4 regions of the Pectobacterium atrosepticum genome follow, and region 1 is predicted to be linked to each of the others. Evidence: predicted binding sites of a transcription regulator. Region 1 holds the regulator's gene; each other region holds the start of a gene.
The links. The regulator PurR, encoded in region 1, represses purine synthesis genes. The targets are predictions, from matches to a motif close to CANGCAAACGTTTGCNTG.

Region 2: GZ59_RS00185 (nucleobase:cation symporter-2 family protein) is a predicted target of PurR. The motif match lies at 987-1,004, and genes of this name have one in related genera.
Region 3: purL (phosphoribosylformylglycinamidine synthase) is a predicted target of PurR. The motif match lies at 1,610-1,627, and genes of this name have one in related genera.
Region 4: tusA (sulfurtransferase TusA) is a predicted target of PurR. The motif match lies at 2,508-2,525, and genes of this name have one in related genera.

The regions. Positions count from the first base shown of each region.
Region 1 is NZ_CP009125.1:2,922,943-2,926,579, reverse strand. Features, by position in the region: gene cfa (cyclopropane fatty acyl phospholipid synthase) at 1-690, opposite strand, end outside; gene purR (HTH-type transcriptional repressor PurR) at 999-2,024, opposite strand; gene cydH (cytochrome bd-I oxidase subunit CydH) at 2,415-2,504, shown strand; gene GZ59_RS12880 (C40 family peptidase) at 2,598-3,449, opposite strand.
Region 2 is NZ_CP009125.1:42,193-45,829, reverse strand. Features, by position in the region: gene recG (ATP-dependent DNA helicase RecG) at 1-772, shown strand, start outside; gene GZ59_RS00185 (nucleobase:cation symporter-2 family protein) at 1,062-2,450, shown strand; gene GZ59_RS00180 (AsmA family protein) at 2,608-3,637, shown strand, end outside.
Region 3 is NZ_CP009125.1:3,571,292-3,574,928, forward strand. Features, by position in the region: gene purL (phosphoribosylformylglycinamidine synthase) at 1-1,513, opposite strand, end outside; gene mltF (membrane-bound lytic murein transglycosylase MltF) at 1,730-3,238, shown strand; gene tadA (tRNA adenosine(34) deaminase TadA) at 3,386-3,637, opposite strand, start outside.
Region 4 is NZ_CP009125.1:4,798,969-4,802,605, forward strand. Features, by position in the region: gene GZ59_RS21380 (zinc/cadmium/mercury/lead-transporting ATPase) at 1-2,091, shown strand, start outside; gene tusA (sulfurtransferase TusA) at 2,197-2,442, opposite strand; gene GZ59_RS21390 (7-cyano-7-deazaguanine/7-aminomethyl-7-deazaguanine transporter) at 2,659-3,336, shown strand; gene GZ59_RS21395 (DcrB family lipoprotein) at 3,488-3,637, shown strand, end outside.

The DNA of each region.
Region 1 (3,637 bases):
ATCGAATTGCTGGTTCAGATCGCGGTAGTCTTGTAGCGCAATGGTGACGTCAAGATCCTGACAGCGCTGTTGCGCCAGCATCTGCTGTTCTCTGGAAATGGTGATGCCGTAAACGGAGACACCGTAGCGCCGCGCCGCGAACTCAGCAAGCCCGCCCCAGCCGCAGCCGATATCCAGCAGCGTCATCCCTGATTTTAGCTGGAGTTTTTCGCAAATCATGGTGAGTTTGTTTTCCTGCGCCTGTTCCAGCGTGTGTGCCTGTTTCCAATAAGCGCAGGAATATTGCATGTAGGGATCCAGCATCAGGGTAAAGAGGTCATTACCTAAATCGTAATGTGCTTTGCCGACAACCTGAGCGCGTCTGCGGGACTGCAAATTAGTGACGCGGGAAATGGCGACTCGTGTAAGATCGTGCAGGCGGCGAGGTAACGTATTTCCTAGTCCTGCGCGCAGGACACGATGGAAAAACATATCCAGCCGTTCACACTCCCACCATCCGTCCATATAGCTTTCACCTAATCCCAGCGAACCTTCTCGCAAGACGCGTTTAAAAAAGCGGGGATGGGTAACGTGGATATCAAAAGGGCGAGTACCGTTGATCGTGATATCTGCGGTGGCCAACATGTCCTGCATTATGTGGAACCAAGGCGCGGTATCGTGATCCCATTCTTCTGCATAAGGTAATCCCATCATGTCTCCTTAACTTTTCACGTATAAAAGTATCGTAAAACACCTGGACAGCACTTACTGCAGCCGACGTATCGGCTGTCACCAGAGAAAAATGAAGAAGAAATTTGCACGTAAACAGGAGCTCATTGGCAAAAAACACGGACCTGCTTACTGACGTGCGGCTATCGCTATTTTGGTTTTATCAGTGAAACTGAAACGCAGGGTTCAGTTTAGAGTTGCTCCAGCCAATATACAAGAAAATTGGCTGAAGCAAGCAGAGAGGGAAAGCGGGCAGGAATAGAAAAACCGTCTGTATTGCGTCGTCGGGGTTAGCGGCGATAATCGCGGAACGGGCCGTCGGCAACCGAACGGCGTTCAATCAGCGTCGGGTGAACTTCAATGACGTGCGCATCTTCTCGCTTACTGGTAATGCGATCCAGCAGCATAGAAAATGCGGATTGGCCCAGGCGTTCTTTCGGCTGGTGGATGGTGGTCAGGGCTGGCGTAAAGAAGCGCGCGTGGCGCACGTTGTCATAGCCGATCACTGAAATATCCTGCGGTACGCGCAAACCCAGTTCGTCGGCTGCACAGATGGCACCCATCGCCATGATATCGCCACCGCAGAATACGGCCGTAGGTCGCTGTTTCTGCGCGAGAATCTGATGCATGGCTTTGTAGCCGGATTCCGGTTCGAAATCACCCTGAACAACCCATTCATTGCGCACGGTGATATCAGCTTCCTTCAACGCTTTTAAAAAGCCGAGATAGCGTCCGCTGCCCGTGTTGCGCTCTTGAATGCCGGGGATGGCACCGATATCCCGATGGCCGCGTTCAATTAGGTAGCGGCCCGCCATATAACCGCCTTCAAAGGCGTTATCGATAATCGTATCGGTGAAATCGTTGTGCATTTGTCCCCAATCCATAACGACCATTGGAATGCTGCGATAATCTTCCAGCATGCCCAATAGCTCCGGCGGGTATTCTGCGCACATCACCAACAGGCCATCGACGCGTTTTTGCGCCAACATAGAAAGATAGGCGCGCTGTTTGCCAATGTCATTATGAGAATTACACAGCACCAACGTGTAACCTTTGGCATAACAGCTGTTTTCGACAGCTTCAATGATCTCGGCGAAGTAGGGCGCTTCGCTGGATGTTGCCAGCAAGCCAATAGATTTAGTGTGATTAACTTTGAGGCTGCGAGCGACGGCGCTGGGCGAATAGTGCAATTCTTTGATTGCTGCCCTGACGGCTGCCTTGGTCTCTTCGGCGACGAAACGTGTTTTATTGATCACGTGCGATACGGTTGTGGTGGAAACGCCAGCACGTTTTGCCACATCTTTAATCGTTGCCATCTAAAAATGACTCCTGAACTTACCTGTTACAGACGTAAGTATATTGTTAATCGTTTGCCTACGTTTAAAGTTCTTCTTCTAAGCTAAAAAACAGGATTTCAGAAGGAGAATGCCGAATGTTATACCGAAGGGGTCTGGGTTGACGTTTTTCGACTGATACGCAGCGCTTTCATAAACAGCGGATTGTGTCCGATTTATCATGAAAGTGAAAGGGCTAATTTATACTATTAGTGATGCATTCGTCCGAGATTTTTCGCTAGAATTATGAAAGAATCGTAATAACCCTATTATTTGTAGTTTTAACCACCTGCGTGGGTTCTGCTGTGAATGGTGGTGTCTTTTTTTAGATGAAGTTTCAGATGAAACTTGTTCGCTAATAAGGAGTGGTTTATGGATACAAATCTGAAAATGTCTTTGCTGACAACCGTTGGTTCGTTGGCTGTGATCATCGCATTTAGCTTTATCGCGGTGCTGAATTAACCGATCGGTGCTTCCGCCGCTGGTTGGCATTCAGACACGTTTGTGGTGCATAAACGTGTCTGAATTATTTAGGGTATAACCGGTATAATCTGCTTAACGAATCGTCTGTGGCGTAACGACGCGACGCGCGCCAACGTAGTGCTCCTGCCAATAATCTTCACTCAACTTGCTGATACGAATATCTGAGCCTGTACGCGGCGACTGGATAAATTTCCCTTCTCCCAGATAAACCCCAACGTGATCGGCAGCGCCACGGTTATTGATGCGGAAGAAGACGAGATCGCCACTTTCCAGCTCGCTCTTTTTAATCGGCGCAGCATCACGCAGGTGGTACATTTCATTTGCGGTGCGCGGGATTTGTATCTTGACGACATCTTTATAGGCGTAATAAACCAGCCCGCTACAGTCAAATCCGGTAAAGGGAGATGAGCCGCCCCAGTGATAAGGTTTACCTATTTGGCTCATCAACTTATTCATTGCTGTTGTTTTGGCATGCTGATAGCGTTTTTTATGCGCCGCGCTGAGCGTCATTCCTTTTTCTGTAGGAGAAGGATTTTTATCCAACTTTCCTTTGAGGGCCGTCTTCTTTAACCCTGTTTTGACTCTGACCTGTGCAGTCGTCTGCTTTTCTTCTTCAGATTTCAGCTTTTTAAGGTTTTTCTTCACTAGCGCAGGAGTGCTGCTTTGCGTCCGTGACGGCTTTTTTTCTGTCGATTTGTTAGCTGTTCGGGGTTTGGTTTTATTGCTTACTGCGGTAGGTTCTGGTTTTTTGCTTTTGATCGGAGTCGGTGATTTAGCATTACCCTTTGTTTGACGGCTTTTCTTATTCGTTTCTTCAACGGCGCTTTTCTTCGGCGCCGAATGCGGGGTATGCGGCGCAGCCTGAACAAGGTTCAGGGATAGATTACTGAAAAATAATATAAAAAGAGTAATAAATAAGCGCATAATAAAAGTGACCGAACATAATCCTTAACTCGCTCAATCCCCACAGTATTCCTGAAAACGGCGTCATAAAAAAGTGGGCACGGTCGCTTTATTCATACAGAATAGTGAAAAAACGTTAATAGTTATTTTTTCGATTGATTTATCAGCACTTTCTGGCGTTGATTTCATCAATGATGCAAAGCGATAAG
Region 2 (3,637 bases), 2.1 Mb from region 1:
GACGGCCTATGCCGATCTGGATACATCCGTAATTGATGAACTACCGCCGGGCAGAACCCCTGTCACCACCGTCGCCATACCCGACTCACGCCGCAGCGACATTATCGAGCGAGTGAATAGCGCCTGTGAGCAGGAAGGTCGACAAGCCTATTGGGTCTGTACGCTGATTGAAGAATCCGACCTATTGGAAGCGCAGGCCGCAGAAGCCACCAGCGAAGAGCTGAAGGCTGCTCTGCCGAATCTCAAGGTCGGATTGGTTCACGGTCGCATGAAAGCGCAGGAAAAGCTGTCGGTGATGCAGGCCTTCAAACAGGGTGAGCTGCAACTGCTGGTGGCGACAACCGTTATCGAGGTCGGTGTGGATGTACCCAATGCCAGCCTGATGATCATTGAGAACCCAGAGCGTCTGGGCCTGGCGCAACTGCACCAGTTACGCGGGCGCGTCGGGCGTGGTGCGATAGCGTCTCACTGCGTGCTACTCTACAAAACGCCAATGAGCAAGACGGCACAAAAACGGCTTCAGGTTCTGCGCGATAGCAACGATGGCTTTGTCATCGCTCAACGCGATTTGGAGATTCGTGGACCGGGTGAGTTATTAGGTACGCGGCAGACTGGGAACGCAGAATTCAAAGTGGCCGATCTCTTGCGCGATCGGGATTTGATACCCCAAGTACATCGCGTTGCCCGCCATCTGCATGAGCACTATCCCGAGCATGCTATTGCGCTCATCGAACGCTGGCTACCCGAGCGCGCACGCTACACCAACGCCTGATCGCAGCGACGCATTCTTCATTTTTTAAAACTATACACTAAATAATTCAAGTTGCAGGAAGGCGGCAAGCGAAGGAATCCCGATGAGCTTACTCAAGTAAGTGATTCGGGTGAGTGAACGCAGCCAACGTACATGCAGCTTGAAGTATGACGGGTATATCCATTTAAATAATAAGGTATTACTCATCAGACAAAATTCATATCGAAAAGATGAGTTAGCAAACGTTTGCTTTCGACAAAGAGATCATTAAAATGCGCTCTTTGTCGTTTCAGGAACGCCAACTTACATCATGACTACCACCACGGAAACGTCCCAAACCGAAGCCGCTGCCGCACCTCAGCGCAGTGAACTCATCTATCGTCTTGAAGACAGGCCGCCGCTGCCGCAGACGCTGTTTGCCGCCAGCCAGCATCTGCTTGCCATGTTTGTTGCGGTGATTACCCCCGCGCTACTGATCTGTCAGGCATTAGGTTTACCCGCTCAGGATACGCAGCGCATCATCAGCATGTCGCTTTTCGCTTCCGGTCTGGCCTCTATTCTACAAATTAAAACTTGGGGCCCAGTCGGTTCTGGTCTGCTGTCTATTCAGGGCACCAGCTTTAACTTCGTGACGCCGCTGATTATGGGTGGGCTGGCGCTGAAGAACGGTGGAGCAGATGTTCCCACGATGATGGCAGCACTGTTCGGTACGCTGATGGTTGCTTCCTTCACCGAAATCATTCTTTCACGCTTCCTGCATTTAACTCGCCGTATCATTACGCCGCTGGTTTCCGGCATTGTGGTGATGATCATTGGTCTGTCGCTGATTCAGGTCGGCCTGACCTCTATCGGTGGCGGCTATGCCGCAATGGGTAATAACACCTTCGGCGCACCCAAGAACCTGCTATTAGCGGGTGCGGTGTTGGTGGTGATTATTCTGCTTAACCGCCAGCGTAACCCCTACCTTCGCGTCGCGTCGCTGGTGATTGCCATGGCGGTGGGTTATCTAGGTGCCTGGTTGATGGGAATGCTGCCGGAAAGCGCGCCTGCGCCACACGATACGGTCATCATGGTGCCCACGCCGCTGTATTACGGTTTAGGCTTTGATTGGAACCTGTTAATCCCGCTGATGCTGATTTTCATGGTGACGTCGTTAGAAACCATCGGTGACATCACCGCTACCTCTGACGTTTCAGAGCAGCCGGTCAGAGGCCCGCTGTACATGAAACGCTTAAAAGGCGGCGTGCTGGCTAATGGCCTGAACTCATGCCTGTCTGCCGTGTTTAATACCTTCCCTAATTCGTGCTTCGGCCAGAATAACGGCGTTATCCAGCTTACCGGTGTTGCCAGCCGCTATGTCGGTTTTGTGGTTTCGCTGATGCTGATCGCACTGGGGCTATTCCCTGCCGTTAGCGGATTTGTACAGCATATTCCAGAGCCCGTTCTGGGCGGTGCGACTATCGTGATGTTTGGTACGATCGCGGCATCAGGAGTACGCATTGTGTCCCGTGAGCCGCTGAACCGTCGCGCTATCATGATTATTGCGCTGTCACTGGCTGTCGGTCTTGGTGTATCACAGCAGCCATTGATTCTGCAATTCGCACCGGATTGGATTAAAACATTGCTGTCTTCCGGTATTGCCGCTGGCGGGATTACGGCAATCGTGCTGAATATCGTCTTCCCACACGAAGAAAAATAGCGCCAGCACGCAATAATTCCTGTTCAGTTCATGTAAAAGCGAGCGGTGATGCAACACCGCTCGCTTTTTACTGTCTGTAACAGCATTACCTATTGAGCCTTCAGGGAAATTGCGGCATAAGAACAGTTCTCCCTGACGATTGGCATGGACTGACACGATGAAATTTATCGGGAAATTATTGCTGACCCTGCTGCTGCTGGCTTTTTTAGCGCTGGTGGTCGTATACGTATTACTGCAAACCAGTTGGGCAGCAGGCTGGGTGAGTAATTGGGTGAACCAGAACACCGACTACCAGTTATCACTGGGCAAAATTAATCATGACTGGTCAACAGCCGATCATATCCAACTCACCGATGTCAGTTTTGGCCAGAAAAACCAACCGCCGACACTCACTGCAAAGCAGGTTTCAGCAGGGTTTAGCGCGCGCCAAGTTACCGAACCGCGCCATTTTGCCAGTCTGGAACTGGAAGGCGGTACGCTGAACCTTTCCTCGCAGGCCGCCACACTCCCTATCGAAGCCGATGTGCTACAGCTGCGTACAATGGCATTACAGGCAAAGGACGGTGATTGGCGTCTGAATGGTCAACAGATCAACGGCGGCATTATGCCGTGGCAGCCCGAAGCGGGCTATCTACTAGGCAAACAAGGGCAGTTCCAGCTCAGCGCCCGTTCACTCGAACTCAACGATATTCCCGCCAGTCAGGTATTGGTTCAGGGTGAAATCAACCACAACCAGCTGATTCTGAGCAACTTCGGCGCTGATGTCGCTCAGGGACAGTTAACGGGCAACGCCAGCCGTGCAGAAGATGGCAGTTGGCAGGTCGGTAGCCTACGACTAAGTAATGTTCGTTTGCAAACGCAGAGAACGCCGGAAGCTTTCTGGCAGCCCGTCACCGAACTTCCCTCTGTTACGGTTAACCGCTTTGACCTGATTGATGCCCGAATTGAAGGGCCGGGATGGGCGTTTATCGACCTTGACGTTGCCCTGCAAAATGTCACGTTTAAACAGAATGACTGGCAAAGTGAAGGGGGAACGCTGTCGTTCAATGCCACCGACATTGTGAACGGCAACATGCACCTTATCGACCCTATCGTAAATCTGGATTTGTCGCCGGCGGGCATTAACATCAAGCAGTTTTCTACCCGCTGGGAAGGCGGTCTACTGCGAACCAATGGCAATTGGCAGC
Region 3 (3,637 bases), 650 kb from region 1:
CGCCCGCCCCGACATCGTGGATGAACAGGATCGGGTTAGCTTCGCCTAATTGCCAGCAGCGGTCGATCACTTCCTGACAGCGACGCTCCATTTCTGGGTTATCGCGCTGCACAGAAGCAAAATCCAGATCCGCATCGGACTGACCCGATGCCATGGAAGAGGCCGCGCCGCCGCCCAGACCGATATTCATGGACGGTCCGCCCAGCACAATCAGTTTGGCTCCGACGATAATTTCGCCTTTTTTGACATGATCGCCACGGATGTTACCAATGCCGCCTGCCAGCATGATCGGTTTATGATAACCGCGCAGCTCTTCGCCATTGTGGCTATCGACACGCTCTTCATAAGTACGGAAATAGCCAGTCAGTGCAGGACGGCCGAATTCGTTGTTGAATGCCGCGCCGCCCAATGGGCCTTCGGTCATGATATCCAGCGCGCTGACAATGCGATCTGGCTTGCCGAACTCTTCTTCCCACGGTTGAATAAAGCCAGGAATACGCAGGTTCGATACGGAAAATCCCACCAGACCCGCTTTCGGTTTGGAGCCACGGCCTGTCGCGCCTTCGTCACGGATTTCACCGCCAGACCCTGTTGCTGCGCCCGGCCACGGTGAAATCGCGGTTGGGTGGTTATGCGTTTCAACCTTCATCAGGATATGTGCGTCTTCCTGATGGTAATCATATTGTCCGTTGGCATCGGTATAGAAACGGCCGACGGCGGAGCCTTCCATAACGGCGGCGTTGTCTTTATAGGCAGAGAGAACGTGATCGGGTGTGTGTTCAAAGGTATTTTTGATCATTTTGAACAGTGATTTCGGCTGAGTTACGCCGTCGATCACCCAATCTGCGTTAAAAATCTTGTGGCGGCAGTGCTCAGAGTTCGCCTGTGCGAACATATACAGTTCGATATCGGTTGGGTTACGGCCCAGATTGTTGAAGGCTTCCAGCAGATAATCGATTTCATCTTCCGCCAATGCCAGCCCCAGACGGACGTTCGCTTCTTCCAATGCCTGACGCCCTTGCAGCAGAATTTCGATGCGCTTGAAAGGTGCTGGCTGATGATGAGAGAACAGGGCCGCAGCCTGTTTCAGGTCGCTAAATACGCTTTCCATCATCCGGTCATGCAGCAGTGCCCCCAGTTGCTGCCACTGCTCATCGTTCAGCGTTGGCGCATGAATATAGAAAGCCAGACCGCGCTCCAGACGCAGTACTTTGCTTAATCCACAGTTATGGGCGATATCCGTCGCTTTGGAAGACCACGGTGAAATGGTGCCGGGACGTGGCGTCACCAGTAACAGATGACCTTGCGGCTCGTGCTCCGCGAGAGAAGGACCATACTTCAGCAAACGTGTCAGTTTGGCCTGTTCATCATTGTTCAGCGGAGTGCTGACATCGGCGAAATGTACGTATTCAGCATAGATATCGCTGACCGGCAAAAGGTGCTCTTTGCAGCGGACCAGCAATTTATTAATACGAAAAGCCGATAAAGCAGGTGAACCACGCAGTATTTCCATAATCTAAAGTTCTCTCGTCTTCGATGCACTGGCTGCAATACAGCCATTGGGCACAACAGGGGGGAAACGCGCATATTATAGAGAATCCTTCCCTCGGACGAAACCGTTTGCGTGGCGATAATTTCACTTCGCATCCACCGAATGATTAATCGGTGACCAAATCAATAAAAGTTGCACACTGGCGGTTTGTTAAGCAAAATGCCCCCACTCTGGGAAATGACGTATAAAAAAACTGCCGTTACAGACAGCCTGGCCACACGGCCGCCGAGAGATAACTATTTGAAGCCTTTAAAATTAAATTATTTTTTCATCGGGATTATCACGTTACTTCTGGCATTAGCGCTATGGCCTAGTATTCCCTGGCGCAGTAGTCAGGATGTGCAGCTCAGGCAGATCCTCTCACGCGGTGAGTTGCGTATCAGCACCGTTAACTCACCGCTGACTTATGCAATGAGCAACGGATCCCCGACAGGTCTGGACTATGAACTGGCAAAACGTTTCGCTGATTACCTCGGCGTCAAGCTGGTGGTCTCGTCACGTAAGAATCTTGACGAACTGTTCGACGATCTGGACGGTGACGATGCCGACCTGCTGGCTGCCGGGCTGATTTACAATCACGAGCGTTTGGAACGTTTCCGTGCTGGCCCGACCTACTACTCCATTTCACAACAGATGGTCTATCGCCTCGGATCGCCCCGCCCAAAAACATTGGATAAGCTGCAAGGCCGTCTTGTTGTTACGTCGGGCTCCGCCCATGCGGCTACTTTGCGCGATTTAAAAGCAGAGAAGTACCCGCAATTGAACTGGGAATCTGCCTCGGATCAGAGCACGCAGGAATTATTGAAACAGGTTGCCGACGGCAAACTGGACTATACGCTGGGTGATTCGGTCACCATCGGCTTGATGCAGCGTATTCATCCGCAGCTCGCCGTCGCCTTCGATCTCAGCGACGAAGAGCCTGTCATCTGGTATATGCGCCGTTCGCACGATGACAGCCTGTCCGCTGCACTGTTGGATTTCTTCAGCCAGCTTGTCGAAGACGGTACGCTCGCGCGTCTGGAGGAGAAATATCTCGGCCACGTTGGTGAATTCGATTATGTCGATACCACAACATTCCTGAGTGCGATTGATGAAACGCTGCCGGATCTGCGCCCGCTGTTTGAAAAATACGCCACCGATATCGACTGGAAGCTGCTGGCGGCTATCTCCTATCAGGAATCACACTGGAACCCGCTGGCAACCTCCCCTACTGGCGTGCGCGGGCTAATGATGCTCACGCGTAATACCGCAGAAAGCCTGAACGTGACTGACCGAGTCGACCCTGAGCAAAGTATTCGCGGCGGTGCACAATATATGTCGCATATGATGCAGAAAATGCCGGATACCATCCCGGAAGATGAAAAAATCTGGTTTGCGCTGGCGTCCTACAACATGGGATACGCCCACCTGCTTGATGCGCGTAAATTGACTGAAAAACAGAAAGGTAACCCCGACAGCTGGGTCGATGTAAAAATGCGCCTGCCGATGCTGAGCCAAAAGCGCTATTACACCCAAACCACCTACGGCTACGCACGTGGACATGAAGCCTATAACTACGTAGAAAACATTCGGCGATATATGGTGAGTCTGGAAGGCTATCTGATAGAGAAAGAAGCTAAAGTGCAGCAGCAGACACAGATTGCACTGGGCTATCCAGCCGTTCCTCTCACCAAAGTGCCGGAATAAAAAATACTAGAATGGACCTATACCCTAAATAATTCGAGTTGCGTGAAGGCGGCAACTGAACGAATCCCCAGGAGCTTACACAAGTAAGTGACTGGGGTGAGTAAGGGCAGCCAACGCACAAGCAGCTTGAAGTACGACGGGTATACGCTACTCCTGCGCGGCGTTTTTCTCGGCTGCACGACGGGCTTTATGCTGCTCACGGCGCATACGGAAGAACGCGCTGAGCGTCGCTGAGCATTCATCAGCCAGAACACCGGATTCAATCACGATCTGATGATTCATGCCGGGATGGCGCAGAATGTCCACCAACGACCCCGCAGCCCCCGTTTTCTCATCTGACGCACCGTAAACCAGACGACCGATACGGCTGTGTATCATCGCACCCGCACACATAATGCA
Region 4 (3,637 bases), 1.9 Mb from region 1:
CACCAGCGTTTCAGCTGGAAAATCAGCGGGATGGATTGTCCCAGCTGCGCACGTAAAATCGAAAATGCAGTAAAAAATATCACCGAAATTGAACAGGCCAAAGTGCTGTTCGCCACCGAAAAACTGGTTGTTGACGCCTACTCCGATATTCGCCCTCAGGTTCAACATGCCGTTCAGCAAGCTGGCTTCACCTTGCAGGACACCGCACTCCCCATCGCACCACCCGACACCTCTACCGTACGTCGTTTCGTGCATGAATATGGTTTCTTAATACTTTTCACTTTGCTGGCTGCTGCAAGCTGGGGACTTTCCCTCTTAAGCGAGCGCGGCGGGCAGATCGCATTTATCGCGACCACCATTGTCGGGCTGATTCCAATCCTGAAAAAAACAGTGCAGCTCATTCGTACGGGTACGCCCTTCGCGATTGAAACGCTGATGAGCGTGGCTTCCATCGGGGCGCTCCTGATTGGCGCCACCACGGAAGCCACGGTCATTTTGCTGCTGTTTATGTTGGGCGAACACCTTGAATCTTACGCGGCAAATCGCGCACGACGGGGCGTAACGGCACTGATGGCGCTGCTTCCTGAAGATGCTACGGTTATCGGCAACGGGCTGCGACGCCTCGTTCCCGTTGCAAGTCTGGTTCCCGGCGATGTTATTGAAGTCGCCCCTGGCGGACGACTCCCTGCCGATGCGGAGCTATTGAACAGCGACGCCAGCTTTGATGAAAGCGCCCTGACCGGCGAATCAGTTCCCGTTGAGCGCACACCCGGTGAAAAAATTGCCGCTGGCAGCCTGTGTGTCGATCGGGTCGTGCAGCTGCGAGTGGTTTCACAGCCGGGTAACAGCGCCATCGACCGCATTCTGCAACTGATAGAAGATGCAGAAGAGCGCCGCGCCCCAATAGAACGCTTCCTCGATAAGTTCAGCCGCTACTACACACCAGCTATCATGCTGCTGTCGCTGCTGGTGATTCTGGTGCCGCCGTTGCTGCTGGCACAGCCGTGGCAAGAGTGGGTTTATCGCGGTCTGACGCTGCTGTTAATCGGCTGTCCGTGTGCGCTGGTAATCTCAACGCCTGCGGCGATTACCTCAGGGCTGGCTGCGGCAACGCGTCGGGGTGCGCTGATTAAAGGCGGTGCAGCGCTGGAATCGCTGGGCAATATCAAGACTATTGCGTTTGATAAGACGGGTACGCTGACGGAAGGCAAGCCGCAGGTGACGAACGTGTTACCCGTAGCGGGCATTAGCGAAACAGCGCTGCTGACACGTACCGCCGCAGTAGAGTCGGGTTCGCACCATCCGCTCGCCAAGGCCATCATCCAACATGCGTTATCCAGCAGCACATTCCTCCCGATGGCGGAAAACCGCAAAGCGCTGGCGGGTGTCGGCGTTGAAGGCACGATAGGCGGCAAGCGGATTCAGGTTAGCGCACCGACTCGCGTCGCGCCCGGTTTGCTTGACGCCGACTGGCTGCAACAAATTGATGCGCTGGAAAACGAAGGGAAAACCGTCGTGGTAGTGCAAGAAGACGACACTCTGCTAGGCTTGTTGGCACTGAGCGATACGCTACGCCACGATGCGCGTGAAGCGCTGGATGCCTTGCAGCAGTTAGGGATTCGGTGCGTCATGCTCACGGGAGATAATCCCCGCGCAGCAGCGGCCATCGCAGCAACATTGGGGATCGATTACCGAGCCAGCCTGCTCCCTGCCGATAAGGTCGCGGCAGTCAGCGAATTGAGTAAGCAGCACCCCGTGGCGATGGTGGGCGACGGTATCAACGACGCGCCAGCGATGAAAGCCGCAACAATCGGGATTGCGATGGGAAGCGGTACGGATGTGGCGCTGGAAACCGCCGATGCGGCATTAACGCACAGCCGCCTGACCGGGCTGGCGGCCATGATCAGCCTGTCGCGGGCGACGCAGCGTAATATTCGTCAGAACATTACCATCGCGCTGGGGCTGAAAGCCGTATTTCTGGTCACCAGTATTCTTGGCATTACCGGACTGTGGCTGGCGGTGCTGGCGGATTCCGGCGCAACGGCATTAGTCACTGCCAACGCGCTGCGGCTGCTGAGAAAACAGGACTAATATTACCGTTGCTGGCTGTTGGATCGAGATACACGGAGCGACCACGGGGCGAGGCCTTCCTACGGGAACCTCATCCCCGTGTTTCTCCTAATAACGCACTGAGTATCAGCGACCCTTGCGCAGCAGATACCGATAGGGAACCTGTTCAGTCTCTTGCGCCAGAAGCTCATGCTCCATATACACGCAAAAACCGGGAATATCGCGAGTAGTGGCCGGATCGTCGGCAATAATCAGCAGCGTTTGCCCGGTTTCCATCTGGCGTACTGTCTTACGCACCATCATCACAGGCTCAGGGCAGCGCAGTCCCTGGGCATCAAGGGTTTTATCTGGGTTGGTAAAGGGATCGGTCATCAACGTTCTCAGTGCTGGAATCAAAAAACTGCCTTAGTTTACGCGGAGGATTCCCCTACGCAAGCGACGACAACGTTTGCGTATAAAACAACCATCCTTTCTCGGCAAAACACATTGCATTGGCGAAACAATTGCGTATTATGCCGCCGCGTTGCAGCATAAATCTGCACGTTATCCCTTGGGTTCCCTAACCCCAATAACCAAAAAGGTCACATTATGTATCGTTTTACTCCCCAGCAGCGGCTTACGGCGCTGCTCTGGCTATCGTTGTTCCATGTGCTGATCATTACGTCGAGTAATTATCTGGTTCAGCTCCCAGTATTGATTTTCGGTTTTCATACCACCTGGGGCGCGTTTACCTTTCCGTTTATTTTTCTGGCAACTGACCTGACAGTCCGAGTTTTCGGTGCGCCGCTGGCGCGTCGTATCATCCTGACCGTGATGGTACCTGCGCTGGTGATTTCCTATCTGGTTTCGTCACTGTTTTATCAGGGCGCATGGCAGTCGTTCGGGGCCTTAAGCCAGGTGAATATCGTCGTGGCGCGTATCGCCTGCGCCAGCTTCATGGCGTATGTTCTTGGCCAGATTCTGGATGTTCACGTCTTCAACCGGCTGCGTCAGAAACGCGCGTGGTGGGTGGCACCCGCCGTTTCAATCGTGTTTGGTAATTTTAGCGATACGCTGGCCTTTTTCTTCATCGCGTTTTACCGCAGCACCGATGCTTTCATGGCAGCAAACTGGGTTGAAATTGCGATGGTGGATTATGCATTCAAGTTGCTGATCAGCCTGGCCTTCTTCCTGCCGATGTACGGGGTCATGCTGAACATGGTGCTCAAACGTCTGAGCGAACAGAAAGGCACTGCCGACTATCACTCCGCCAGCAGCCACAATTAATGCTTATCGAATTATTTAGGGCATACACTCATCGTTTTGTAAAAAAATGCGGGCTCCAACAACGGCTTGCAACAACAAAATGCTTGTTTTTGCTATCTGAATAGGGTGCCATACTGTTATTACCTGTTAAAAAACGAGAGAAAGGGAACCTATGTCGAATGTAATCAAATACCTCGGTGTCGGCTTGCTTGTCGGCCTGCTTGCCGCCTGTGATGGCAAAACGGATGACGCCGCAAAAGCGGGCGCACAAGATAAACCTGCAGCAGAAGCTACCGCGAGCCAGAACATTGAATTAATGGAT